One region of the Mesorhizobium sp. C372A genome, then DNA from elsewhere that is predicted to be linked to it. Evidence: riboswitches for the same ligand, from Rfam matches in the RefSeq annotation. Region 1 holds a riboswitch; each other region holds the start of a gene.
The links. Region 1 has a riboswitch for cobalamin ahead of NLY42_RS04945 (aromatic ring-hydroxylating oxygenase subunit alpha). Riboswitches for the same ligand answer to the same signal wherever they lie in the genome.
Positions count from the first base shown of each region.

Region 2: linked by a shared signal. The riboswitch ahead of NLY42_RS18085 (DUF1636 family protein) and the one ahead of NLY42_RS04945 (aromatic ring-hydroxylating oxygenase subunit alpha) in region 1 are both predicted to bind cobalamin.
Region 3: linked by a shared signal. The riboswitch ahead of metE (5-methyltetrahydropteroyltriglutamate--homocysteine S-methyltransferase) and the one ahead of NLY42_RS04945 (aromatic ring-hydroxylating oxygenase subunit alpha) in region 1 are both predicted to bind cobalamin.
Region 4: linked by a shared signal. The riboswitch ahead of NLY42_RS18305 (CbtB domain-containing protein) and the one ahead of NLY42_RS04945 (aromatic ring-hydroxylating oxygenase subunit alpha) in region 1 are both predicted to bind cobalamin.

Region 1 is NZ_CP100475.1:1,066,237-1,073,220, forward strand. Features, by position in the region: gene NLY42_RS04935 (PqqD family protein) at 1-354, opposite strand, end outside; gene NLY42_RS04940 (FAD-binding oxidoreductase) at 516-1,616, opposite strand; gene NLY42_RS04945 (aromatic ring-hydroxylating oxygenase subunit alpha) at 1,654-2,901, opposite strand; cobalamin riboswitch at 3,019-3,220, opposite strand; gene NLY42_RS04950 (DUF680 domain-containing protein) at 3,720-3,926, shown strand; gene NLY42_RS04955 (DUF680 domain-containing protein) at 3,992-4,195, shown strand; gene NLY42_RS04960 (DUF680 domain-containing protein) at 4,267-4,500, shown strand; gene NLY42_RS04965 (ABC transporter ATP-binding protein) at 4,574-5,686, opposite strand; gene bglA (beta-galactosidase BglA) at 5,753-6,984, opposite strand, start outside.
Region 2 is NZ_CP100475.1:3,803,369-3,810,352, forward strand. Features, by position in the region: gene cobG (precorrin-3B synthase) at 1-134, opposite strand, end outside; gene cobN (cobaltochelatase subunit CobN) at 131-3,811, opposite strand; gene cobW (cobalamin biosynthesis protein CobW) at 3,934-4,971, opposite strand; gene NLY42_RS18085 (DUF1636 family protein) at 4,974-5,402, opposite strand; cobalamin riboswitch at 5,442-5,648, opposite strand; gene NLY42_RS18090 (DUF6348 family protein) at 5,707-6,399, opposite strand; gene NLY42_RS18095 (winged helix-turn-helix domain-containing protein) at 6,429-6,984, opposite strand, start outside.
Region 3 is NZ_CP100475.1:308,205-315,188, reverse strand. Features, by position in the region: gene NLY42_RS01385 (cytochrome-c peroxidase) at 1-773, shown strand, start outside; gene metE (5-methyltetrahydropteroyltriglutamate--homocysteine S-methyltransferase) at 1,212-3,563, opposite strand; cobalamin riboswitch at 3,658-3,859, opposite strand; gene NLY42_RS01375 (adenosine kinase) at 4,268-5,260, opposite strand; gene metK (methionine adenosyltransferase) at 5,369-6,544, opposite strand; gene glyA (serine hydroxymethyltransferase) at 6,598-6,984, opposite strand, start outside.
Region 4 is NZ_CP100475.1:3,852,682-3,859,665, forward strand. Features, by position in the region: gene NLY42_RS18295 (aromatic ring-hydroxylating oxygenase subunit alpha) at 1-105, opposite strand, end outside; gene NLY42_RS18300 (gamma-glutamylcyclotransferase) at 242-934, shown strand; cobalamin riboswitch at 1,002-1,197, shown strand; gene NLY42_RS18305 (CbtB domain-containing protein) at 1,234-1,413, shown strand; gene NLY42_RS18310 (CbtA family protein) at 1,429-2,232, shown strand; gene cobU (bifunctional adenosylcobinamide kinase/adenosylcobinamide-phosphate guanylyltransferase) at 2,225-2,737, shown strand; gene cobO (cob(I)yrinic acid a,c-diamide adenosyltransferase) at 2,737-3,351, shown strand; gene cbiB (adenosylcobinamide-phosphate synthase CbiB) at 3,501-4,478, opposite strand; gene cobD (threonine-phosphate decarboxylase CobD) at 4,477-5,532, shown strand; gene NLY42_RS18335 (tyrosine phosphatase family protein) at 5,529-6,038, shown strand; gene NLY42_RS18340 (creatininase family protein) at 6,048-6,851, opposite strand; gene NLY42_RS18345 (RidA family protein) at 6,905-6,984, opposite strand, start outside.

The sequences.
Region 1 (6,984 bases):
ATCGGCAAGGTCGTCATGGACATCGACCTTGAGCGGCTCATTGCTGGCAGCAAGCGCAGACGACAGCTCGCCCGAAAGCGGTTGTGCCGGTGTTTCGGCTGGCGCAAGCAACCCGAAATCGAGCAGTCGGGCAACGAAGCTTTCGAGGTCGGCCAGGCTTATTTTTGCGGCGCCCGCGGCAGCTCCGACCAGCGCTTCAGTGGCGACGCCGGACGACAAAGCCTGCCAGACCCGGCTGCCGGAATCGGAAAAGCCGAAATACTTGCCGTTCGAAAGATCGAGAACGACGGCTTCGCCATCGAATGATTCGAAAACGATGTCCTTGCTTGCGACCGCGTAGACCCGCTGTTGCATCGCTCTGTCCCCCGTCCCATGCGCCCTGAAGGGATGCGCCGGCTTCACGGTCTGCCCAGCCCTTCCTAAGTGCGTCTAAATCACTCGGCCTATGCTTGGCAAGACAAAGACCCGCGAACACAACGCCTGCGTCGGCGACCGTTGCGGCGAAGTCGACCGGCTCAAGCCTCGATTTCGAGCGCCGACAACGGTTTCGAGCAGCAGGCAAGGATGAAACCGTCATCGATCTCGTGGTCGAGGATGCCGCCATTGTGGCTCATCTCGACTTCGCCGGAGACCTTCTTCACCTTGCAGGTGCCGCACAGGCCGAACTCGCAGGCGGCGGGAATCCGCACGCCCGAGCTGCGCGCGGTCTGCAGCACGGTCTGGCCGGCGACGCAGCCGGCATCGACCTCCGAAAGCGAGAAGCGGATCGGCGTCACGGCTTCGACAGGTGCAGCGATGCCGTCCTCGACCGGGGAGGCAAACGGCGCCGGAATTTCCTCCATCACAGGCGCGGCAAAGCTCTCCTGATGGTATTTCGTCATGTCGAAGCCGGCGGCATCCAGCATGCCGCGCACGGCGCGCATGAACGGATCGGGGCCGCAGCAGAAGATTTCGCGCTCGCGGAAATCCGGAGCCAGCAAGGGCAGCCGGATCGCGTCGATGCGCCCCATATGACCGTACCAGCCCTCGCGGCTGGAACGTTCCTCGATCATGAAGCCGAGCGACAGGCCGGGCATATGGCCGCCGAGCAGTTCGAGTTCCTTGCGGAAGATGATCTCTTCGGCACGCCGCGCGCAGTTGACGAAACCGACATCGGTCCATGGCGCGCAGTCGTTCAGCCAGCGCAGCATCGACATCATCGGCGTCACGCCGGAGCCGGCGGAAATGAACAGGTATTTGGCCGCCGGGTGGCTGTGCAACGAGAAGTCGCCGGCCGGTCCGTAGGCCTTGACATGCGAACCGGGCACCAGATGGTCGAACATCCAGCGCGTGCCGATGCTGCCGGCCTGCGCCTTGACCGTCACCGCGATCGAAAACGGCCGCGATGGCGACGACGACAGCGTATAGGTGCGCATCAGCGGCCCGTCCGGTGTCGGCAGTTCCAGCGTCAGGAACTGGCCCGGCTTGTAGCGGAACCAGGTCTGGTTGTCGGAGCGGAAGGTGAAGGTCTTGACGTCAGGCGCCTCGTCGCTGACGCCGATCACTTCCAGCACCTGCAGCCTATCGTTCCAGGGCGCCATCTGGTCGAGATGGCGATAGAGCCCAAGATCCGTCATCGCATTCATCCTCCGGTCCTTCTTCGCCTGCTCCAGCTCACGCGACGCTGCGCAGCGCCGGCCTGCCACCTTCGGCAAGGCGCGGGCCGATGAAGGCCGCGTACCATTCGACGAACTGGATCACGCCGCCCTCGTGCAGCTCCGAATAGGGGCCGGGCTCATAGGCCGGAGACAGGATGCCGAAGGCGTTTTCCTCGACGATGCGGCGGTCCTGGTCGTTGGTCTCGGTCCAGACATGGGTGAGCTCCTCAAGGTTGTAGTCGACCCCCTCGACCGCATCCTTGTGCACCAGCCACTTGGTCGTCACCGCGGTTTCGGTGGCGCTGATCGGCAGCACCCGGAAGGTGACCGCATGGTCGATCAGTATGTGGTTCCAAGTCGTCGGATAGTGGTAGTGCATCAAGGTGCCGATGCGGTCGGCAGCAACAGTGTCGGACAGGTTCTTCGTCACCGCGCGCTTTCCCGACATCGTGTAGCTGACGGCATCGCGCAGCAGCGGCGCGCGGGTGGCGCGGTATTGCCCGGCCGGATCGATGCGGAACTTGCTCGGCAGGCCCGCCGCCTCGCATTTCGCCCAGTGCGCCAGCATCTCCGGATCGCTGTCGGCGCCCTGCACGCCGGTCACCGTCGGCGCTTCGGGGAATGTCTTGCACAGCTCTGGATGATTGCCGGCGCAGTGATAGCATTCGCGGTTGTTTTCCCAGACCAGCTTCCAGTTGCCCTTCTCGATGATGGTGCTCTCGAAGGCGACCTTGGCTTCATTCAGCCGGTGCGGCTTGAGGTAGGGCTCTATCATGGCGCGCATCGGCGCAAAGTCGGCAGGTTCTTTCGCCAGGCAGATGAAGATGTAGCCGCCGACGGTCTCGCAGGCGACGGGCTTCAGGCCGAACTGGCTCTTGTCGAAACCGTCGGCCATCTGGCGGGCAAACAGCAGCCGGCCGTCAAGCTCGTAGGTCCACTGGTGATAGGGGCAGACAAGCTTTGCCGCCATGCCCTTCTCAGTGTTGCAGACACGGCTGCCGCGATGGCGGCAGGAATTGTGAAAGGCGTTGATGTTGCCCTTCTGGTCGCGGACCAGCACCACCGGATAATCGCCGATCTGCACGGTGATATAGCTGCCGGGCTTCGGCAGTTCGCAATCATGGCCGATGAACAGCCAGTCGCGATACCAGATAAGCTCCATGTCGAGCTTGAAATAGTCCGGGTCGGTGTAGAAGGGCTGTTCCAGCGAAAAGCCTTGCTTGCGGCCGTTCAGGAGCCTCAGCATGTCGTTGCGCGTATCCATAGTTCTGTCCTCGTGGTTTAAGGACTGAACTTGGTGGTGATGGAGGAAGGATCGGACGCAGGCCGGCGCGGCGCCGGACATGCACTATCCACCTCTTGACCGCCCACCGCGATCAGTCGAGTCTATGCATCTCGGGCTGGTTTCCGGGCTCTGGAGTTGTCCTTGCGGACCATCGCGACACCTTCCCAGGCTCTTGCCCAGTGGTCTCCCGTTGCGACTTCAACTCCACCACCGTTGCGGGGGCAGCGCCGGATTCTGACCGGCTTCCCAATTCTCCGCTGCGTCGTCACGAAGCGGCACCTGAGATGCGATCATCTAATCACGGCAGCGATCGCGACGTCGGCATGAAAGCGACATCATATCCATGCGGCGCGACACGCGCGGCATACGCCCCGCCGACCACCGAAGGGCTGAGATCCTGTCTTGCGGCGCTATCATCGCCGTTTCGAATCGCTGCGGATCCAGTTCCGATCTGGGGCAAAAAGGGCTCAACGGTATCGAAAAGTTACTATTAGCAATCTCTAATCGAACCGAACGGTTCGTTTCTGTTGACAATGCGTGCAGGACGGTGTGAACGACGGCCCGGAAACCCACACCGGAGCGAACCACTCGGTTCGACATAAGCAACTGAAAACAATGCGATAAATGACCATAGAGGAACTTCCTGGCACAATTTCAAGGTGCAGGACCGTGGTCCACACGGAACAACTTCGTGATTGGAAACCAGCCTATGGCTTTCCCACATCGGGGCTGTCCGAACGACGCGAATTCCTCCCAAGACACGCCGCTAGACGGACAGACAAACTGGAGTACTAAAAATGAAAAAGATCATCCTCACTGCCGCAGCCGTTTTGGCGATCACCAGCAGCGCCTTCGCCGGTAGCGACAATTACGGTTCCAATGGTGCGAACCAGCCAGCCGTCTCGGTCGACAGCTCGTATACGGCTTCCATTCAGAAGCCGGCGCACGCTGACAAGCAGCCTGTCGTTCAGGGCGCCGACCGCGACCTCTACGGCAATCGCTGATCCCGACCAAAGAAGGGCGGCTAACCCGTCGCTCTCGGGATCCCAAAAAATTCAGGAGTATTGAAATGAAAAAGATCATCCTTGCTGCCGCCGCCGTTTTGGCCATCTCCGGCAGCGCTTTCGCCGGCAGCGACAACTACGGTTCGAACGGCGCCAACCAGCCTGCGATTACGTCGACCGATAGTGGCCATACGGCTTCGGTTGAGAAGTCGGCTCCAGCCGAGCAGGCGCCTGCCCACGGTGCCGACCGTAACCTTTTCGGCCGCTAAAAGCCGGTTTCCAGCACGTGGCGGGCTTATCCGCTGCAGCTGGCGGCATCAGAAAAATTCAGGAGACTAAAATGAAGAAGATCGTTCTTGCCACCGCAGCCGTTCTGGCTGTTTCGAGCGCTGCCTTTGCCGGCAGCGACAATTATGGCTCCAATGGCGCCAACCAGCCGGCCGCTGCCGTCGACACCACCCGCACTTCGTCGACCGGCACCAACTCGGCGGTCTACAAGCTGCTGAACTCGTCGAACGACCAACAGAAGTTCGTTCCTCAGAGCAGCGACAGGGATCGGTTCGGCAACAACTAACAGCCGAAGCTTAAAAAAAGAGCGGCGGGCCTGGCCCGCCGCTCTTTTTTCATGCCTGTACGACGCAGCTATCTCAAGCCGCCTTCACTTCCACCGGCTTGAGCGAGAAGGAGTGCCCATCGGCGTCGAAGATGTGCAGGTCCCCGGCATCCGCGGTCAGTCGCAGCTTTGCCCCGCGCTTGACCTCGACATTGCCGGGCAGCTTGGTCACCAACGGCAGGTCAGCGCGGCCGATATCGACATAGACAAGCTGCACCTCGCCGAGTTGCTCGACATAGTCTACCACGCCCTCGAAAAGATATTCCGCGCCGGTGGCGGCCGACAGATCCTCCGGCCGCACGCCGAAGCTGACTGCCGCACCCTTGGCTGACGCCGGCGTTGCGATCGGCACCGTTGCCTTGCGGCCGCCGACATGGCTGACGATTGTCGGGTTGCCCGTCCTGTCGATCGTCGCCGGCAGGATGTTCATGGCCGGCGAGCCGATGAACTGGGCAACGAACAGATTGCCGGGCTTCTTGTAGAGGTCCATCGGCGTGCCGACCTGCTCGATATGGCCATCCTTCAGCACGACGATGCGGTCGGCGAGCGTCATCGCTTCGACCTGATCGTGGGTGACGTAGATCATGGTCGTGGCAGGCATCGATTCCTTGAGCTTGGCGATCTCGATGCGGGTCGCGACGCGTAGCGCCGCGTCGAGATTCGACAGCGGCTCGTCGAACAGGAACACTTTCGGATTGCGCACGATGGCGCGACCGATGGCGACACGCTGGCGCTGGCCGCCCGACATCGCCTTGGGCAGGCGGTCGAGATATTTGGTCAGCTGCAGGATTTCGGCGGCCTGCCGCACCCGCTTGTCGATCTCGGCCTTGCTTTCCTTGCCGATCTTCATCGAGAAGGCCATGTTGTCGTAGACGGTCATGTGCGGATAGAGCGCATAGGACTGGAACACCATGGCAATGCCGCGCTTGGAAGGCGGCACGTCGTTCACCACCTCGCCGGCGATCTTCAGCTCGCCGGAGGTGATCTCCTCAAGCCCGGCGATGGACCGCAGCAAGGTCGACTTGCCGCAACCCGACGGGCCGACGAAGACGATGAACTCGCCCGACTTTATGTCGAGGTCGATGCCGTGGAGAATGTGCAGATTGCCGTATGATTTCTTCACCTGTCTCAGCGTGACATCGGCCATAATTTCCTCCCAGTGATTTCCCTAGAGAACCTGGATTTCCTCAAAAAATCCAGTTTCGTCAAAAACTCAGTCGATGCGCCCGAACCAGGCGCCGTAGCCGCCGAGGCGGATGGAACCTGTGCCGGATTGTCCCGAAAAACCGTGCCCGGCCAATGGCAGCAGCGCCTGACCACCGAGATCGACCTCGGCCGGCTTGCTGGCCAGATTGAAGACGCAGACGATCTGCTCATTGCCCTCACGGCGGGTGAAGGCGACGGTGTCGCCCTCGCTTTCGATGAACTCGATGTCGCCTTTGGCCAGGGCCGGATGCTGGCGGCGGAAACCGAGAAAGCGCCGGTAGTGCTCGAGCAGCGAGGCCGCGTCGCCCTGCTGAACATTGACCGCTTGCGACAAGTGCTTGCCCGGCACCGGCAGCCAGGGCTTGGCCGTCGAAAAGCCGCCATTGCTGGCGGTTGCATCCCACACCATCGGCGTGCGGCAGCCGTCGCGGCCCTTGAATTCGGGCCAGAACCGAATGCCGTAGGGGTCCTGCAGATCCTCGAACTGCAACTCGGCTTCGCCCAGCCCAAGCTCCTCTCCCTGATAGAGGCAGACCGAACCGCGCAGCGACATCAGCAGCGCCGAGATAACCTTCAGATAGGCGGCCGGGTCGGCCTCGTCGGCGGCCCAGCGCGAGGCCGGACGCATCACGTCGTGGTTGGAAAAGGCCCAGCACGACCAGCCGTCGCTGGCGACCTTGCCGAAGGCTTCCAGCACCTGGCGCACCTTGGCGGCGCTGATCTTTTCCGGCGCCAGGAAATCGAAGGAATAGCACATGTGGACGCGTTTGCCGCCGGCGGTGTAGGCGGCGACCACTTCCAGCCCACGCTGCGAATCGCCGACTTCGCCGACCGCGGCGGCCGCCGGATATTCGTCGAGCAGCGCCCGGAACCGTTCGAGGAAGGCAAGGTTTTCCGGCCGGCTCTTGTCGTAGATATGGTCCTGGTAGTTGTAGGGATTGACCGCAGGTGCTGTTTGGTCGTTGCGCTCTTCGGGCGGCAGCGGCGGATTGTTCTCCAGCCCCTGGCTGTGGAAGTAGAAATTGATGGTGTCGAGGCGGAAGCCGTCGACGCCGCGCTCCAGCCAGAAGCGGGTGACGTCGAGCAGCGCGTCCTGGACTTCCAGATTGTGGAAGTTGAGGTCCGGCTGCTCGGACAGGAAATTATGCAGATAATATTGCTGGCGGCTGGTGTCCCACTGCCAGGCCGAGCCGCCGAAGATCGACAGCCAGTTGTTGGGCGGCGTGCCGTCCGGCCTGG
Region 2 (6,984 bases), 2.7 Mb from region 1:
GATTCGCAGAGTCCGATCAACAGCTTCGGCGACAATCCTCCAGCAACCGGGTTCAACCTCACCAGCAGGCCGTCGCCGGTCTGCATCGGCGCCGACAGGGCCGGGCAGGCGCCACGGCGTGAGAAGGCGTTCATGCGGCGACACCGAGCGCCTCGGCCTCGACGATCAGGGCCTCGAGATCGTCGTCGACGGAATTGCGCAAGGGATGCCAGAGGCCGCGCCGACGTGCCGACTGGAAGCGCTCCGCGATAACTTTGGCGGCGGCCGGGTTTTCGCGCAGGATGAAGGCGCGAACCAGGGGATCGCCGACATAGGCATCATGAACGGCCTCGATCAGCGCGCCCGATATGGCATGCGTGGTTTCGGCGAAGCCGATGAGACGGTCGACCGTTTCTGCGAATTCGGAGGCGCCGCGGGGGCCGTGACGCATCTGGCCGGTTATGAAGCGGGCATTGACCGCACGTGCCCGCACCACTCGCGACACAGCCTCGCCGACCGAGCGCGGCTTCGGTTTTTGCGGGTCCGTGGTGTCGAGCACGATGACATCGGCATTCCTGCCCAGCGCCGCCAGCGCCGCCGAAAAGCCGCCGATGAAGGCAACGTCGGCGGAGCCCTCGAGAATGTCGCGGCCTGGGTCGTCGCCGGTATGGACCAGCAGATCTGCTTCGGCGATGCGGGTCTCGAAGGCGCCGGGGGAGGCGACGCCTTCGCCCCCAGCGCCGCCGTAGGCATGCGATGTGGCGTCGAGATAGGCGCGGCCGATCTCTTCGCGCGCGGCCCAGTCGCCGCTCGACAAAAGGTCCTCGACGCCGGCGCCATAAGTGCCGGGTGAGGTGCCGAAGATGCGCGGGCTGATCTTGCCGCCGGCGCGGGTTTTGGCGGCGAGCGGGTTTTCCGAATCCTCTTCGTCGCGGGCGGCAACGGCGTTGGCTGCGGCGTCGATCAGCGCGATCTGGGTCGGGAACATGTCGCGGAACAGGCCGGATATGCGCCAGGTCACATCGATGCGCGGACGGCCGAGGATGGCCGGCGGCAGCACCTCGATGCCGGTGATGCGGCCGGTGGCAGCATCCCATTGCGGCCGGCATCCCATCAGCACCAGGCCTTGCGCGATCTCCTCGCCGCCGGTGCGCAGCGAGGCCGAGCCCCAGAGGTCGATGACCAGCGAGCGCGGCCAGTCGCCATGCGACTGCATATAGCCGCGCACGACCTCTTCCGCAGCCGCTCGGCCCAGATCATAGGCGGTCGGCGTCGGCATGGTGCGCGGGTCCGACGTGAACAAATTGCGCCCGGTCGGCAAGACATCAGAGCGGCCGCGGGCGGGCGCGCCGGCCGGGCCGGCCTTGACGTGACGGCCGTCGAGCGCCGCCAGCAGCGCGGCTTTCTCGGCGTCTGCACTTTGCCGGCGCGTGGCATCGGGCTCATCGTCGGGTGCGCGGCCATAGATGTGCAGCCCGTCCTTGATGGCGAAGTCCTTGAGGTCGCAGAGCCAGGCGTCGATGCGGCGCAGCGCCTCGTCGGGCGCATCTGTCCTGGCGACGCCGGCTTCGGAGGCGAGGCCGGTCTTTCGCGCGGTGTCGACGATCAGTTTTGCGAGGCGGTCGCGGCGGCGGCGGTCGAGGCCGTCGGCCTGGGCGTATTCGTCGACCAGCCGTTCGAGTCTGTGCTGCTCCTCGTCAAGGCCAGCGCCGGTCAGCGGCGGCGGCAGATGGCCAAGCGTGACAGCGGCAATGCGCCGCTTTGCTTGCGCCGCTTCGCCCGGATTGGAGACGATGAAGGGGTAGATGACCGGTAGCGGGCCGGTGACGATCTCGGGGAAGCAATTTTGCGAAAGCGCGACGGTCTTGCCGGGCAGCCATTCCAGGGTGCCGTGGGCGCCGACATGGATGAGGGCGTGGACGTTCAGTGATTTGCGTAGCCAAAGGCCGAAGGCGAGCAGCTCGTGGCGCGGGGGGAGCGTCGGGTCGTGGTAGTCGGCGCGACGGTCGGCCGAGCGGCCACGGTCGGGGGCCAGCGCCACGGTGACGTTGCCGAAGGTGGCGGCGCGGAAGGGGAAGCCGATCTTACCCTCCCCCTTGTGGGGAGGGTGGCCCGCAGGGCCGGGTGGGGGTGATGCACCGCTACCCCCACCCCGTTTCGCGCCATCCGCTTCGCGAATGTCGCGAACCGACCCTCCCCACAAGGGGGAGGGTGAAGGAGCGCCCCATGCCGCCTCTACCGCAGCCAGTGCTTCTTTGGGCAGGCCCTTTGACAAGTCCCGATATTCGCCCAACACCAGCCCGTCACCGCTCCGCTCCAACGCATCCAGCAGCGCACGTGGCGATTGCGGAATCCCTTCAACGCCATAGCCCTGCTCCTTCAGGTCATGCAGCATGGCCAGCACGCTGGAGGGCACATCCAAGCCCACGGCATAGCCGGTGCGGCCTGGCGCACTCGGATAATCGGGGATCAGGATCGCCAGCTTGCGCTTGGCGCGAGCCGTCTCCTGCAGGCGAATGAAGGCCGCCACGCGCTCCGCCACCTGCGCCATGCGATCCGGTTCCGGCCGGTTGGCGAAGGCGCGGTGGCCGAGGGCCGGATCGGTCTCGCTTTCGCCCTTGAAGGAAATCGCGCCGGCGAGGATGCGGCCGTCGAGTTCGGGCAGCACGACATGCATGGCGAGGTCGGCGGGCGCCAGGCCGCGCTGGTTGTTGTTCCAGACGTCGCGGCGGGTGGTGGCGACGATGACCTGGAAGACCGGCACGCCGGCGCGGTCGAACAAGGTTTCGACGCCGGGTTCGGCGCCGGATGCGAAAGCGGTCGCGGTGATGAGGGCGGCGGGGTTTAGGGAGGCGAGTGCTGTTTCGACGAAGTCTAGGGAGGCTGGGTCTTTCAGGCTTGAGACGAAGATGGGGGCCGGGCGCATGCCGCGTTGGCGGAGTGCTTCAAAAAGGGCGTCGATGGGCGCGACATCGGCGGCCAGCAGCATCGAGCGGTAGAACAGGATGGGGATGACTGGAGCGTTGATGTGGTCGGCGTCGCGTTCCCGCCCACCCCCCTCTGTCCTGCCGGACATCTCCCCCGCAAGGGGGGAGATTGAGCTGTCATCGACGCTTTCGCCAATCGTCGATGTTGAAGAGGGCTCGGTTTCTGACAAAGCTGAAAACGAGCCGGCCGTGGTGAAGGCTGATCTCCCCCCTTGCGGGGGAGATGTCCGGCAGGACAGAGGGGGGTGTGAAGGAACGCCGACATCGGCAAAATCCAACTTGCCCACCACGCCGCGACCTGGCTCGTAGTAGCCCGCTTTCGGCACACTGATCGGCTCAGCCGCGGTTACATCTGACCCAGCCAGTCGCGCCAGCCGCTGCATCAGCGCCGTCATATTCTCTGGCCCGCCCTCGCGGAAATAGCCGAGCAGGCCATCCAATTCCGCGCGCGGCAGCGTCGAGGCTTCGATCAGCCTGAGATCCTCGTCGTGGCTTTCACCCGGCAGCAGCGCCAGCTTGATGCCGTGCGCGCGGGCGGTTGCGGCGAACTGGTCGCAGCCGTAGCGCCACCAGTCGTAGCCGCCGAGGATGCGCACCAAAATCACCTTGGCGTGGCGGGCAACGCTATCGACCCAGAGGTCGACGGACATCGGGTGCCGCAGGTCGCGCAGTGCCGCCAGCCGCATCGAGGGCAGGCGGGCGGAATCGGCCTTCCAGGCGGCCGCCAGGCCGGCGAGATCGCTGTCGGTGAAGGACAGCGCCACGATATCCGCCGGCGTCTGCCGCAGATCGACCGGCTCGGCGAGATCGTCGAGCGAGGCGGAGGTCGTGGTGAGTATATGCATTGCGGTCTAGCGCTGTTCACCGTTTCACGGAAACGGTGAACCCGCTCTATCTCCTTGTTTTTACACAATTCCGGACGGAAAACCGTGAAACACTTTTCCTGGAATTGCTACGCCGGTTTGCGTCAGCCGGCGAGTATACGCTCGATCGCCGGGCGGTTCAGCCCCTTGAGGCCAATGACGACGAGGCGCGAGCGGCGGTCGTCCTCGGCCGTCCAGGCGCGGTCATAGTAATGATTGACGCGCGGGCCGACGGCCTGCAGCAAAAGCCGCATCGGCTTGCCGCCGACCTCGACGAAGCCCTTCACGCGCAAGACATTTTCCTGTTCGGCGGCGATGGCGACGCGCTTGGCCAGTTCGTCCGGATTGGCGATCGAGGGGATGTCGACGATGAAGGTGTCGAAGTCGTCATGCTCGTGATCGAAGGCGCCGTCATGGTGCGACTTGCGGTTCTCGATGTCGTCCTCGACGGCGAGGCCGAGGCCAAGCAGCACGGACGGATCGACCTTGCCATGCGAGGTCGGCACGATCTTCACGGCGCGGGCGGAATGCTCGCCGATGATGGCGTTGGCGCGGGCCGAACCGGCTGAATCCATCAAATCGCTCTTCGACAGGATGATCAGGTCGGCGCAGGCGATCTGGTCCTCGAACACTTCCTCGACCGGATCGTCGTGGTCGAGCGTCTCGTCCTTGGCGCGCTGCGCCTGCAAGGCGTCCATGTCGTTGGCGACGCGGCCTTCGGCCAGCGCCGGGCCGTCGACCACGGCGATGACGCCGTCGACCGTCACGCGGCTTTTCACGCTCGGCCACTGGAAAGCCTGGACCAGCGGCTTGGGCAGCGCCAGGCCGGAGGTCTCGATCAGGATATGATCGACCTTGGGGGTCAGCGCCAGGATCTTGTCGAGGGCGGGCACGAAATCGTCGGCGACGGTGCAGCAGATGCAGCCATTGGCCAGTTCGACGATGTTTTCCTCGGGGCAGGTGTCGATGCCGCAGCCTTTCAGGATCTCGCCGTCGATGCCGATATCGCCGAACTCGTTGACGATGATGGCGATGCGCTTGCCGCCGGCGTTTTCCAGGAGATGGCGGACCAGCGTCGTCTTGCCGGCACCGAGGAAGCCGGTGACGACGGTGCAAGGCACACGGGAAACGGAAGCGCTCATGATCAGTCCTTCAGCATGTCGAGGGGCGGGATGCGGGCAACGAGGCCGCGCTTGAGGGAATCGGGCCGGCCGCGCCAGGGGATGAGGCCGTCGGTCGAGGTGGCGAAGAGTTTTGCGCCGGTGACGAGGTCGGCGCCGCTGGTCGCGGTCAGGTCGCCGAAGACATAGCTCCAGCAGCCGTCGCGCAGGATCGCGGCGCTGAGGCGGCGCTTGCAATTGCCGAGGCATTCGACCGTGCGGACGCGGATGTTGTCATTCGCAGCGGCGCGGCGCGTGTCGTCGGCCAGAAGTTCGCCGGCGCGGGGATGGGCGTCGGAGCCGGTCTCGTCGCGGCAGGAGGCGCAGACGATGACGGTCACGCCGGCCAAGGCGTCGCTATCGGCGGACGAAACATCCGCTGTGCCAGCCGAAAAACTGCTGTTCTGGTCCAAAAACCGGGCTCCTTGCCCGGAAACCCGCCGGGCGATCGGATTCTATAGTCGCAGACGGCAGGTCTCCTGGCTCGCGAGTCGTCGCCTTGGTTAGCCGCCTTCCCGGTGTTACCCAGTGGCTTTCGGCCTTGGCTCTTCGCTTACAGTTGCGGGGACAGCCGCGGATTTGGGATTTTTTCGTCCCGCACCGCATTCCCTCTTGGCCCTTGCCGTTGCGGGCAGGGGACCGTCTGGAGCGGATTTAGGCTTTTGCGGGCGGCGGTGTCAACGCACGGCTACGACATGGCGATGTCGGCAGGGGCTGTCATGTCCCGGCTTCCGGCAGTGCCAGGATGACCTGTCGGATAGCTTGATAGCCATCGCTATAGTCCCAGTCATGACCGACAGCCAGATTCTGTCCCTCATGCCAAACCGCGTTGTCCAGAAGGACTTCGGCACTAATCAGCGTGCCCTTCAAGCCTGCCAGAAAGGTCCGGACAAAATGGCTTCCGGGGGGTACCGAAGCTGTGAACAGCTTTTCCAGCTTGGCATAGAATGCTGGATAGCCTGGTGTCAGCGAGCATAGCTCGGTTGTGGCCTGGGAAATGACCGGGCCGCTATAGATTTTCCAGCGGGCATCTTTTCGCCAGATCTTCCAACTGGCGCTGCTTCGCTGCCAAAGCTCTATTTCGGCCTGCATGTTCTCGCAGACGTGATCGGCCAGTCCCTCAATGGCCACATGGAAAACACCACGGAGAAACTTTTCAAACGCCTGGTTCAGTTCCTGTTCGCGCGTGTCGCCGAAGCCAGCAAAGGATTCAATGACCGGCTGAACATCAAGCAGCGGAGAAAAAATGTAGATTTCCAGGACCAGCCGGTCAGAACTCGTCTCGAACACCTCAGCCTCAAACCGAAGCTGCTTCGATTGGAGCATGACGTCCCTATCTCTGCGGACTGCATCTATTCCATGCGCAATGAGGGCGCCATGGATCATGTCGAGCACTTTGTCCGATGCCATTGCACAACCTACGAGGCTTATTGAGGCGTCTATGACAGACGCTGCAAGGGTTGGCCATCTCTCTCGCTAGCCAATGCCGGCCCCAGATTGCCGGCCGGCGTCACTTCGATGCGCTCAAGGCCAAGCCAGCCCTGCATCTCCTTTAGTTCCTCGAAAAGCTGTGCGGTGGTCTCAGGCGGTGCGCCTGCTTCGGCATAGGCGGCGTGGACGCGTAAGACACTCGCAGGCCGGTCGGCCTTGAGATCGACGCGGGCGACGATCCGGTCGCCGAGCAGGAAGGGCAGCACGTAGTAGCCATATTGGCGCTTTTCGGCCGGGGTGTAGATCTCGATGCGGTAGTGGAAATCGAAGAGACGCTCGGTGCGCGCGCGCTCGAAGACCACCGGATCGAAGGGGGCCAGTAGCGCGCGGGCCTCGATCTTTCGCGGCAGGCGGGCGTCCTTATAGAGGTAAGCCGGCTTGTCCCAGCCTTCGACGCGTACCGGCAGCAGTTCCCCCAGTTCGACCAGTTCCTCCAACCGGCCCTTCATGTCGGCTGGCGACAAGCGGAAATAATCGCGCAGGTCACCCGACGTCGCGATGCCG
Region 3 (6,984 bases), 760 kb from region 1:
ATGGTTGGCAGAAGGGACAGCGCAACGCGCCGACTGTACTGAACGCTGTCTTCAACATCGCCCAGTTCTGGGATGGTCGTGCCGAAGACCTGAAGGCTCAGGCGAAGGGACCGGTCCAAGCCGGGATCGAAATGGCCAATACACCGGGCCAACTCATCGCCACTCTCAAGTCCATGCCGCAATATGTCGAGTGGTTCGATGCAGCTTTTCCGGCTGAAGCCGATCGGGTCACCTTCGACAACTTCGCCAAGGCGATCGAAGCCTTCGAGGCGACACTGGTCACACCTGCCCCGTTCGACAGCTTCCTGAATGGTGATGAGGTTGCCATGACTTCCGAACAGAAACAGGGCCTGGTGCTTTTCATGGACAAAGGCTGCTCGTCCTGCCATGCCGGCATCAACGTTGGTGGGCAAGCCTATTACCCATTCGGCCTCGTGGAACGGCCCAGCGCCGAAGTCCTGCCGGACAAAGACAAGGGCCGATTTGAGGTCACCAATGCAGCCGACGATTCCTATGTCTTCCGCGTGGCGCCGCTGCGCAACGTTGCACTCACCGCGCCATACTTTCATTCGGGCAAGGTTTGGGATCTGAAACAGGCCGTCGCCATTATGGGGACCACCCAGCTCGGCGTAGTACTGGCGGACGAAGAAGTTGACCTGCTTGTTGCCTTCCTCAACTCGCTGACCGGAGAGGCACCTGACGTCGCCTATCCCATCTTACCCTCAGAAACGGCGACAACGCCCCGGCCTGTAACGCAGATCTCAGGAAAATAAGGGCCAACTGGCTGCGGACTTGCAATCGAAAATGATTGGCGATTTTTACTTGGCGACACGAATTGCGACGTCCATCTCCGAATTGGCGGGACGCTAGCGATACCCGAACCCTGCCACCTCGCCCGTAGTCTGCGCGATCAACTGGGGGCGGACAGACGCAGCACCATATATTGTCGCTGCCTGAGCGAACGCGCCAAGCAGTCTACTTTGAGAAACGACGCCAGTCCGATTTGTTCGAGGCGCGGGGCCTGTATGTCCCCAAGGAACCGATGTTATAGCGTAGTGCCACATTTATATTTCTGCGGGATTAAGACACGTGCCGTAGGGAAATTGCACATTTGCGCCGAGTGGCTCATTTCCAAGAGTGTGATCGGTTTGGCATATTCCCGGCCGACATCCGCCAGCCGGCAACTCCCCACACGGTGAGGAAGAGAGGCCTCACGCCTGCACTTTCTGCCGGAGCGCGCGTGCTGCAGCGACCATGTTAATGAGGGCAGGGCGGACCTCCTCCCATTTGCGTGTTTTGAGGCCACAGTCCGGGTTTATCCACAGTTGGCCGTCGGACAGTCGCTCGCGGGCAAGCATGACTAAGTCCGAAATCTCGCCGACTTCCGGGACGCGTGGTGAGTGAATATCATAGACGCCAGGACCGATTTCGTTCGGATATTTGGAGCTCGTGAAGGCGTCCAACAGTTCCATCTTCGAGCGCGACGTCTCAATCGAAATGACATCCGCATCCATTCCAGCGATCGCGTGAATGATCTCGTTGAACTCCGAATAGCACATGTGGGTATGAATTTGAGTCGCGTCCTTTACACCCGTTGAAGCGATCCGGAAACATTCGACAGCCCAGTCGAGATAGACTTTCCAGTCAGATTGGCGCAGTGGCAATCCTTCGCGAAACGCGGCCTCATCGATCTGGACCATCCTTGCGCCGGATCTTTCGAGATCCGTCACTTCGTCGCGGATGGCGAGCGCGATCTGGCGGCAGGCTTCGGAGCGGGGTACGTCGTCGCGAACAAAAGACCAGTTGAGAATGGTGACTGGGCCTGTGAGCATTCCCTTCACGGGCTTTTCCGTAAGCGACTGGGCGAATTGCCACCAGCGCACTGTCATCGGATTGCGCCTCGATACGTCGCCGAAAATGATGGGGGGACGCACGTAGCGCGACCCATAGCTTTGTACCCAGGCATGCTGGGTGAGCGCGAAGCCGGACAACTGCTCGCCGAAATGCTGTACCATGTCGTTTCGCTCGAACTCACCATGCACCAGCACGTCCAGCCCGATCTCTTCCTGCCAGCGAATTGCAGCCTCGATCTCCTTCTTCAGGAACGTCTCATAGTCGACATAGCTCAGCTGGCCCTTCGCATGAGCGGCCCGCGCCTTGCGTACCTGCGGCGTCTGCGGGAAGGACCCGATGGTCGTCGTCGGGAACGGCGGCAGCCCGAGTGAGCCGGCCTGGACTCTGGAGCGCTCGCCAAAAGCGCTCTCTCGTCGCTTCGCGCTGTCCTCAATGCTAGCGATCCGCCCCTGAACAAGCGGGTCATGGATCCTCGTGGATGTCACGCGCGTGGCGGCAGCCTCGGCAGACGCTTTCAACGCGCCTGCCACCGCATCCCTGCCTTGGGACAGGGCCCGGGCCAGCAAGACCAGCTCGTCGGTCTTCTGGGCCGCGAAGGCGAGCCACGACCTGATGTCCGCGTCGAGTTCCGTCTCCATGCGCAGATCAATCGGCACATGCAGCATCGAGCAAGAAGGCGCGATCTCGACGCGGTCCAAGGGCCAGCCGGCGACGATCGGTTTGATGCGGTCGAGAATGGCGGGCAGGTTCGCACGCCAGACGTTGCGGCCATCGATCAAGCCAAGCGAGAGCACCAGATCCTTCGGAGCGAGCCGAGCCACCGTTTCCAGCTGCTCGGGAGCGCGCACGAGATCAATATGCAGGCCGGCCAGGGGCAGAGAAATCGCGGTTTCGAGATTGTCTCCCAGCGACCCGAAATACGTAGCCAGCATGATCTTCAGCTCGGGCGCGGCTTTCGACAGCTGGCCATAGGCGAATTCGAACGCAGCTCGTTCGTTCGGGTTCAGATCGAGGACAAGCGCTGGCTCATCGATCTGCACCCAGTCGGCTCCCGACAGCTTCAGCCTCTCCAGAAGCTGCTCGTAAACCGGCAGCAGCCGCGGTAGGAGAGCGATGGGACCGAACCCCTCGGCAGGCGATTTCGCCAGCTTGAGGAAGGTGATGGGTCCAAGGATGACTGGGCGTGTGTGAATGCCGAGAGCTTTAGCCTCGAGGAAGTAATCGACCGGCTTCGATGACGAGAGGGCGAACGTCTGATCATCATCGAGTTCCGGCACAATGTAGTGGTAGTTGGTGTCAAACCACTTGGTCATTTCCATCGCGGTTACACCAGGTCCATGAGCCTCCTCCTGGTAACCAGCGTGTCCACAATCCTCCGTCTGACCCTGGTTGCCGCGCGCCATTGCGAAGTAGATGTCAAGTGGGACCTCGCCGCTATTCCAGCCGTAACGGGATGGAACGGCCCCGACCATGGCTGCGGTGTCGAGCACTTGGTCGTAAAGCGAGAAGTCGTTCGACGGGATTTTCGACACACCGCGATCGCGCTGCTCTTCCCAGCTAGCGGCACGGAGCGCCTTCGACGTCGTGAGAAGGTCGCCAGCGGACGATGTTCCGGACCAGTAGCTTTCAAGCGCGAATTTCAGTTCTCGCCGACGACCGAAGCGCGGCACGCCGAGCGTTGCTACAGGAATTTGCTGAGAGACAGTCATGTCATACCCCGATGATTGGGGCGTCGGTGACAAGGAAGGCGCTAGCAGGCCGGCATCAACGCCGGGTTGCAGCGGCCACCGAGACACCCCGCCCGTGGACGTAATTCGCGTGGCAGGCCTCCTGGCTCGCGGGGTCATAGCCTCTACCCGTCTTCCTGAGGGTATTCGCCTCAGTGACGTGATTGGGGTTGGCTCGCCGCTAACAGTTGCGGGGGCAGCGCCGGCATCGCACCGGCTTCCCTCTTAGCTCCGCTGCGGCAGCGCCGCACGCGAGAACCACGACACGTAGACAATCACAGCAGTTCGCTCTTTTGTCAATGACGCATAACGAAATGTTTATGTAGTTATGTGATCGCGCTTTTACGCCTTTGTCTAGCATTGTGAAATATTCAGTCTGCTGCCCGCATTCGGCATCGTGGGACGTGATCGCAAGTCAAGTCCGACGGACGCCGCGAGTTCTCCGTTACCTCAGGAACCTTACTGGCCTTCCCCAAGCTGAGCTTCTGGAAAATGCAGGTGACGATCTGGATGACGGTGAATGCCGTCATGGCAAGCACGCCTTGCACCGCTCCTCCAGCGAGCTTCACGGCAGCAGCATGGGTCAGTTCTCCGAAGCGAATGGCTGTCGCTATCAGCGAGCTTTGACACAGTTCCGCCACTGCGGTCATCGCGTCAGTAGGGCGGCTGGTTAGTTGCCCGCGCATCTACAGCAACCCAGCCCCTTCCGCCTCGCGGCGCAAATTCTGCCTTGGCCTTGGGCCGATCTGCTGGATCACCAGGCCGGCCGCCAGCGAGCCAAGGTCGCCGCAGGTCTTGAGGTTGCGGCCCTGCGTGTAGCCATGCAGGAAACCGGCGGCGTAGAGGTCGCCGGCGCCGGTGGTGTCGACCAACTCCTTGATGGCGGTCGCCTCGATGACCACGGTCTCGTCGCCGCGCACGATCACTGAGCCTTTTTCGGAGCGGGTGACGGCGGCAATCTTGCAGTCCTTGCGGATCTGAGCCAGCGCCTCGTCGAAGGATTTTGTCTGGTAGAGCGACTTGATCTCGTGGCTGTTGGCAAAGACGATGTCGACCGTGCCCGAGCGCATCAGCTCGAGGAACTCGTCCCGGTAGCGGTCGACGCAGAACGAATCCGACAACGTCATCGACACTTCGCGTCCGGCCTCGTGTGCGAGCTTCGCCGTCTGCCGGATCGCCTCCTTGGCGCGCGGCGGATCCCACAGATAGCCCTCGAAATAGGTAACCTTGGCGCCGGATGCCTTGTCGGCCTCGACATCCTCAGGGCCAAGCTCGACGCAGGCGCCGAGATAGGTGTTCATCGAACGCTCGCCATCGGGGGTGACGAAGATCATAGAGCGCGCCGTCGGCGGCTCGCCCTTGAGCGGCCTGGTGTCGAAGGCGACACCCTGTGCATGGATATCGTGCGCATAGATTTCGCCGAGCGGATCGTTCGACACCTTGCCGAAGAAGGCGGCGCGTCCGCCGAAGCTGGCTACGCCGGCCGCCGTGTTGCCGGCACTGCCGCCGGAGGCCTCGATCGCCGGGCCCATGCGGCTGTAGAGCAGTTCGGCGCGGCGCGTGTCGATCAGGTTCATCGCGCCCTTGATGATGCCGTTGATCTCGAGGAATGCCTCGTCGCACTGGGCGATGATGTCGACAATGGCATTGCCGATGCAAAGCACGTCATAATCCGGCATCAATGTCTCCGCCAAAAAACCCGAGCCGGCTTCTCGCCACGCCTGCCAGGCGCGGGTCTGCCCGGTGGAAATGGGCTTTCCGCTTGCCAATCCGTTCGCCGGCGGCTCTCACGGGGCGGCGAGTCCTGCCTCGCGACGCAATTCGTCCGCCCTGTCTGTCTTCTCCCAGGTGAAATCAGGCTCTTCACGGCCGAAATGGCCATAGGTCGCTGTATTGCGATATATAGGGCGTAAGAGATCAAGCATCTTGATAATGCCTTTCGGTCTGAGATCGAACAACTCAAGAATGAGGCGCTCGATCCTGCTTTCCTCAACCCTGGCTGTCCCGAACGTGTTGACCATGACGGAAACCGGACTGGCCACGCCGATTGCGTAAGCAAGCTGCACCTCGCACACGTCCGCAAGTCCGCTAGCGACGATGTTCTTTGCGACATAGCGGGCTGCATAGGCAGCCGAGCGGTCAACCTTGGACGGGTCCTTGCCCGAGAAGGCGCCGCCGCCATGACGACCCATCCCCCCATAGGAATCGACGATGATCTTGCGTCCAGTGAGACCGCAGTCGCCGCGCGGCCCGCCGACTACGAACCGCCCCGTCGGGTTGACCAGAATTCTGATGCCTTCCGTCTCCAGGTGGGTCGGCAGGACAGGCTTTATGATTTCCTCAATGACGCCCTCGCGGACAGTCTCTTGCGAGACCTGCTCGTCATGTTGCGTCGATACGACGATGGTATCCAGGGCGACCGGGCGCAACCCCTCATAGCGCACTGAGACTTGGGATTTCATGTCAGGACGCAACCAGCCAAGCTGTTGTGCCTTCCGGACATACGCCTGCCGTTTCGTCAAGCGATGAGCGAGCTGGATCGGCAAAGGCATCAGGGTATCGGTTTCGCGGCATGCGTAGCCGAACATGAGGCCCTGATCTCCCGCTCCCTGCTGGAGGTCTTGCCCTCTTCCCTCGTCAACGCCTTGGCTGATGTCGGGCGACTGCTCGGTGAGGGCATGAACGACGGAGCAACGCCGGCCGTCAAAGCCGACGGCCTCGTCGTCGTACCCAATGTCGAGAATCGTATCGCGCGCAACTTGGCTGTAATCCACCTGGGCATCGCTGGTGATCTCGCCAGCCAGAACGACTATCCCTGATTTTACCAACGCTTCACAGGCGACGCGCGCCTTGGGATCTGTGCGGAGGATGGCATCGAGGATGGCATCCGAGATGTTGTCGGCCAACTTATCCGGGTGCCCCGCGCCAACCGATTCGGAAGAGAACACGAACTGCCTAGCCATGAATACCTCGCTTCGGATGTTGGATGTGGTATGGGCATTTTGCTTGGCCCACCTTACTTGTCGGAGATGCCCGGGACCTCGAACGCAGCGCACATGTCGGCAACGTCTCTTCGCACGCAGGCATGGAGATCTTCGTCGTCTGGCCGCTGGAGGACGGAGTCAATGAAGCCAGCAATTTGCACCATTTCCACATCGCGCATGCCCATTGACGTCACTGCTGGCGCCCCCAGGCGAATTCCGCTTGTGACCGCCGGATGCCGCGGGTCGCCAGGCACCATATTAAAGTTTGTGATGATTCCTGCCTTTGCTAGTCGCTCGGCATAGGCCTTGCCCGATAGTGGCCGATCGCGAAGATCAAGGATCAGCATGTGATTGTCCGTCCCCCCGGTAACCAGGTCATAACCTCGCTCAAGCAGTGCATGTGCCAGAGCCTTGGCATT
Region 4 (6,984 bases), 2.8 Mb from region 1:
ATCGCGCTGGTAAGCCTCGCTATCCCAATAGGCCGATGACGGTAGCGTCGGTTCGGCCCGGCTCAGGCCGTTATAGGGGTCGCGCTCGCTCGGGTTGGGATGCATGGCTGGCTTCCTATGAAGCGTCAGCCGACACCCCGGCAGATCGTTTGTCAATCAGAGTGCCGCATTGCCGGTTGCAGGCGCGGCGCATAATCATGTCGTGGACATGGGACATTCGGAAATTGGGGGGATTCGGAAATTGGCCGCACGACAGATGTCGCTTACGCCGGAGCTGGTCGCGCGCTGCTGGCGCGAGATCAGGGACCCCGGGCCGGATCCGGACGCGATGCATCTCGATGACGCCGACTATGACGCGCTGCTGGATGAATTGCAGGTCGAACTCCCGGATAGCGAACCGCTATGGCTGTTCGGCTATGGATCGCTGATCTGGAAACCGGAAATAGATTATGTCGAGGACCGCGTTGCGCTGGCGCGCGGCTGGCATCGGTCCTTTTGCATGAACATGACGCGCTGGCGCGGCACCAAGGACAGCCCCGGCCTGATGATGGCGCTGGACCGTGGCGGACAATGCAAGGGCGTCGCCTTCCGGCTGACCGAAAGTAACCGGCGCGGGCAGTTGGGCCGGCTTTTCCGGCGCGAAGTCACGCTGAAGCCGACAAGCTACCGGCCGCGCATGCTGAAGCTTGCAAGCGAGGCCGGACCGCTCAGGGCATTGGCCTTCGTCATCAACCGCAACGGCCTGACCTATTCAGGGCCGCTCGACGAGGGCAAGGTCGTCGAAAGGCTGGCAACGTCCTGCGGGCACTGGGGGTCGGGCGCCGACTATCTCTACAACACGGTGAAAAACCTTGAAGAGCGCGGCATTCACGATCGCCATCTGTGGCGGCTGCAGCGGCTGGTTGCCGAGCGGATCACCGCGTTGAACCCGTAACGCCGCATGGCGCATTCGCGCTGTTGGCCGGCGGAATTTGGTTTGCCGGATGCGGCCGTTTCAGCCTATAGTCATGCATGTCGTCGGTTCCGTTAGGGACCAAGAGGGAATGCGGTGAGGGCTGACTTGTTGCCCAATGCCGTGGCTGCCCCCGCAACTGTGTGCGGTAGTCCTCTCCAAGCCACTGAGGATTTTTTCCTCGGGAAGGTGGGGAAGGGCGCTGATCCGCGAGCCAGGAGACCTGCCGGCGACAGGGAACTGACTTCGATGCCCTCGGGTGGAGGGCGAAAGGACAAGATATGAATACCGCTTCCGTCTCCCTCGGCGCTTCCGTCTCCTCGCAGTCGCGCTTCATGCAGCTCGTGCTTAGCGCGTTTCTGGGCATTTTCGTCGTCGGCGTTGTCGGTTTCTCGCATATCGATGCGGTCCACAATGCGGCGCACGACTATCGCCATTCGATGGCGTTTCCCTGCCACTGACGAGGATCTGACATCATGAACCTGTTTCGCAACGTCGTGTTCATCGCGGCGATCGCAGGGCTCGTGGCGGGTGTCGCTCTCGCCTGCATGCAGGCCTACGCCACCGTGCCGCTGATCCTCAAGGCCGAGGTCTACGAAAAGGCTGGTGGCGGCCATGAGCATGAGCATGCCGCGGCGCCCGCCGCCAACGCTGCGGACACCAATGCCATGAGCACCGCCGCGCCGGCGGAAAATGCCGTGAGCAGCGCAGCCCCGGCTGAAGCTGCCGCGCCAGCGGAGGACGAAGGCTGGGCGCCGGCCGACGGCTTCGAGCGATTCGCCTTCAGCGTGCTGGCCAATATCGTCACCGGTATCGGTTTCGCGCTGGTCCTGGTGGCCGTTTCCGAATTCGCCGGCGGCATCGGCAACTGGCGCCAGGGGGTGTTCTGGGGTCTGGCCGGCTTTGCCGTATTCACGCTGGCTCCGGGCCTCGGCCTGCCGCCGGAACTGCCGGCAATGCCGGCGGCCGATCTCATGCAGCGCCAGATCTGGTGGGTGGCGACGGTTGTGGCGACTGCCATTGGCCTTGCCTTGATCGCCTTCCGCACCTCGGCGCCGCTGACCGTCCTTGCCGTCGTTCTGATCGTCGCCCCGCATATTGTCGGCGCGCCGCAGCCCGACAGTTTCGAGACGCCGATCCCCGAAGGCCTGCATCACCAGTTCGTGGTGGCGGTGACGGTGACCAATCTGGTGTTCTGGTTGGTGCTCGGCGCCGTCATTGGCGTGGTGCGCGAACGCTTCACCGGCTCGGCGACCAGCCTGCGCGACAGCTTTGCCTGATCGCAGTTTGACCTTTATCATCGGCGGTGCGCGCTCCGGCAAGAGCGCGCATGCCGAAACCCTGGCGACGGCGTTGCCGCCGCCATGGGCCTATATCGCCACCGCCGAAGCCTATGACGATGAGATGCGCGAGCGCATCGCGCTGCATCGCTCGCGGCGCGGCGAAGGCTGGGCGACCATCGACGCGCCGCTCGATCTTGTCGGAGCGCTCGAAGCCTTGCCCGACAACCAGCCGGTGCTCGTCGATTGCCTGACGCTGTGGCTGACCAATCATATGCTTTCCGACCATGATCTCGAGGCGGAATGCCGGCGGCTGGCCGACATGCTGTCGCGGCCGCGCGGGCCCTGGCTCGTTGTCTCGAACGAAGTCGGGCAAGGCATCGTGCCCGACAATGCGCTCGCACGCCGGTTTCGTGATGCCGCCGGCCGTCTCAACCAGCAGGTCGCGGCGGTTGCCGATACGGTGCTACTGATGGTGGCGGGGCTGCCGCTCAAGGTGAAATGATGACCGATATCGACGCAAAAGACGAAGAACGCCACCGCGCCAAGATGGCCAAACGCAAGGCGGTGCAGGACGCCGAGGTCGCGGAAAAGACGGTCGAGAAGGGGCTGCTGATCGTCAACACCGGACCCGGCAAGGGCAAGACCACGGCCGCCTTCGGGCTGGCGCTGCGCATGCTCGGCTATGGCAAGCGCGTCGGCGTCGTCCAGTTCATCAAGGGCAAATGGCACACCGGCGAAAAGGACGCCTTCGCGGCGTTCGGCGACCGTGTCGTCTGGCACACGATGGGCGAGGGTTTCACCTGGGAGACGCAGGATCTGAAGCGCGACATTGCGGCGGCCGAAGCCGCCTGGGCCAAGGCGCTGGAGCTGATCGCCGACCCCTCTGTCAGCCTTGTCGTCCTCGATGAGCTCAACATTGCGCTGCGCTACGACTATCTCGATCTCGACAAGGTGGTCGCGGCGCTGAAGGCGCGGCGCGAAGGCCTGCATGTCGTCGTCACCGGCCGCAATGCCAAGCCGGCGCTGGTCGAGGCGGCGGATCTGGTGACGGAGATGGGCGTGACGAAGCATCATTTTTCGGCCGGCGTGAAGGCGCAGCAGGGGATCGAGTTTTGAGGGGTTTCGTACCCTCCCCCTTGTGGGGAGGGTCGATCCGCGAAGCGGATCGGGGTGGGGGTTCTCGTAGGGTCGCAGTCCCCCACCCCGGCGCTTCGCGCCGACCCTCCCCACAAGGGGGAGGGTAAAGGAAGGGCGACGGTAAGCTCTCAGAACGTCACCGCGATAAGCACCGCCGACAGCAACCCGAACAGCCCAATCAGCAGATAGTCCGCCACCTGGTACAATTTCAGCGCCTGCCTGATGTCCTGGCTTTCCGCCGCGCGCCTACCGCCTTCGCCCATATAGGCGTCCTCGACGATGACGCCGCCATAGCTGCGCGGGCCGGCGAGCGCCAGGCCGAGTGCGCCGGCCATTGCTGCTTCCGGCCAACCGGCATTGGGTGAGCGGTGCTTTTTGGCGTCGCGCCGCACTGCTTGCCAGGCGTTGCGGGGATCGGCGCCGTCAACGAGAAAGGCGGCGGCAACGATCAGCAACGCGGTCAGCCGGGACGCCGGCAGGTTGATCCAGTCGTCGAAGAGTGCCGCCGCGCGGCCGAAGGCCTCGTGGTGCGGGGTGCGGTGGCCGATCATCGAATCGGCGGTGTTGGCGGCCTTGTAGGCGACGCCGCCGGCCAGACCGCAGACACCTGTCCAGAAGGCGGGCGCAACGATGCCGTCGGAGAAATTCTCGGCCAGGCTTTCGATGGCGGCGCGGCTGACGCCGGCATGGTCGAGCTTCTCTGGATCGCGGCCGACGATGCGCGCAACCGCAATGCGGCCGAGCGCCAGCCCGCCGGTATCCAGCGAATCGGCCACCGCCTCGACATGTTCGGTAAGGCTCTTTTGCGACAGCAGCGACGAGGCCAGGATTGCCGTGATGATCATGCCGGCAGGAAAGACCTGCCAGAGCAGGATTTGCACGATGAAGGCGATTGCCGCCGGCACCAGCACGATCACCAGCAGCGCCTGCACGCCGCGGCGGCGACGCAGCGCGTCGGAATCAGTGTCGCGGTTGAGCCTGAGGTCGAGAAAGGCTATCAGCCTGCCGAACCAGGTGACGGGATGGCCGACGGCACGGAACAGCCAGTCCGGGTAACCCAGGATGCGTTCGATGGCCAGCGACAGGAAAGCGATCAGGATCGACATGAAGCTTTCTGATGGAGCGATTACTGTGGTGGATCACGGTGGATCCCTTGGCCGGGCGAAGGCGCTCTTCCCTCACGCGCCACAACCTTTCGTCGATCTCTCGACAGGTATCAATCCGCACTCCTACCCGCTTTTCGAGCTGCCCGCCACCGCCCTGTCACGATTGCCGGAGGCCGCGCGCCTGTGTGAGCTGGCCAGGGTCGCGGCCGGCGCCTATGGCGCGCCTTCGGCCGAGAATGTGGCGGTCGCCCCGGGCACGCAGATCCTGCTGCCGCGCGTCGCCTCGCTGGTCAGCCCCGGCAAGGCGCTGGTGCTCGGGCCGACCTATGCCGAGCATGCCAGGGCCGCCGCGATTGCCGGCCATGCGGTGGCGGAGGTCGACGATTTCGAGGCGCTTGCGGGAGCCGAAATTGCCATCGTCGTCAATCCCAACAATCCCGACGGGCGCGTCGTGTCGCGGGAGAGGCTGCTTCGGCTTGCCGAGACATTGCGCGCCATAGGCGGTCTGCTGGTCGTCGACGAAGCCTTCATGGATGTCGGCCCGCACGCGGAAAGCCTGGCCGGCGATGTCGGGCGGGGCGGCATCGTCGTGCTGCGCTCGTTTGGCAAGTTCTTCGGTCTCGCCGGCCTGCGGCTCGGCTTCGCACTTTCCGATGCGGTGACGGTCGAAAGGCTTGAAACGCAATTCGGCCCTTGGGCGGTCGCCGGCCCAGCGCTCGAATACGGCATCCGCGCGCTTGCCGACAGCGGCTGGCAGGCCGACATGCGGCGGCGGCTGGCGCAGGATGCGGCGCGGCTCGATGCGCTGCTTTCGCGCTTTGGCGTTGCTGTCGCCGGCGGCACGACGCTGTTTCGCTATCTCCGGCTTGCCGATGCACCGGGGCTGTTTTCGACGCTCGGTGAGCGCGGCATATTGCTCAGGCATTTTTCCGAGCGTCCCCAGGTGCTCCGCGCGGGGCTGCCTGGAAGTCAGGAGGAATGGCAGCGGCTCGAATCGGCGCTTGCCGACTGGCACGCACGGCGCGACGATGGGTCGAAGGAGATCGCGCCATGATCCATATCTGTTCGCTGGCAAAGCTTGAGGAGACGGTGGCCAAAAGCGGCGCCGAGCGCGTGCTGTCGCTGCTCGCTGCCGGCACCGAGGTGACGCGGCCGGCCTCAATCGTGAGGGAAAACCACCTGCATCTGGTCATGCACGACATCGCGGTGGCGCAGGACGGCATGACCATGCCCGGCGAAGGCCATGTGCGCAATCTGCTCGATTTCGCCCGGAAATGGGACCGCGCCAAACCCATGGTCGTCCATTGCTATGCCGGCATCAGCCGCTCGACCGCCTCGGCCTATATCATTGCGGCGGCGCTCGCCCCGAAGCGCGACGAAGTCGAACTTGCGCAGACATTGCGGAAGCTTTCGCCCTCGGCGACACCCAATCCACGGTTGATCGCCGTCGCGGATGCTCTTCTCTCACGACAAGGCCGCATGATCGAAGCGATCGAGGCGATCGGACGCGGCGCCGATGCTTTTGAGGGTACGCCTTTCGTGTTGAAGATCGACGGCTAAGGCGGCCCGCTATGCCAGCCAGTCGGCAAGCTTCGCCTTGCGCACATCCTTCAACAGGGTGATGAAGCCGTCGGCCTGATGCTCCGCCGTCAGTCGGCCTTTCTCGGCCGTGGCAATGCTGGCATCGCCGACCACGCCGTTGGGGTTGAGATCCCCAGCGATCCAGGCGAAAGCGTGCGTTCCGGTGTGGCGCAGCAGCGCAAATTCGGTTTCGGCGCGGGCGACCTTGGAGGCGAAATTGTCGGCCTTGGCCATGTCGACTAACTCCGGGCGAAAATGCAGCATCAGCGAGGTCTCGACGTCGCCTCCATGGATGCCATGGCGGTCTTCCAGCTCGGTGTACATGCCGGCGGGGCGGCCGAAGCGCTGCCAGCTGGTCTTCACCGCCAGCATCCTCTCACGCACGCGCAGCTCGCGCGTGACGATGCCCATGATCTCTTCATTGCCGCCATGCGAGTTGACGACGATCAGTTTCCTTACGCCTGCGCGGGCAACGGACAGGCCAAGCTCGGTCCAGGCATCAACCAGGGTGGCCGCCGGCAGGGTGAGCGTGCCCGGCGCCTGCAGATGCTCGTTCGACTTGCCGACCGTTTGGACCGGCAGGATGCGGATGTCGAGATCGCCGGGCAGGCGGGCGATGACCGTCTCCAGCATGCCGTTCATGATCGAGGTATCGGTTGATACAGGCAGATGCGGGCCGTGCTGCTCGATCGCCGCCACCGGCAGCACGGCAATCGTCGCCTCCGGATCGATCGCGGCGTATTCGGTGGTCCGGTAGTCGCCCCACCAAACGCGTCTGTTTGCAACGGTCATGTCATGCCTCTTGACTGTGAGGGAGACCTAGCGCGCCAAACGTCGCCTGTCGATCACCCAGCCGCAATCGCCTCGACCTCGACCTTGAACTCCGGCCGCGCAAAGCCTGACACGATCATCAGCGTCGAGGCGG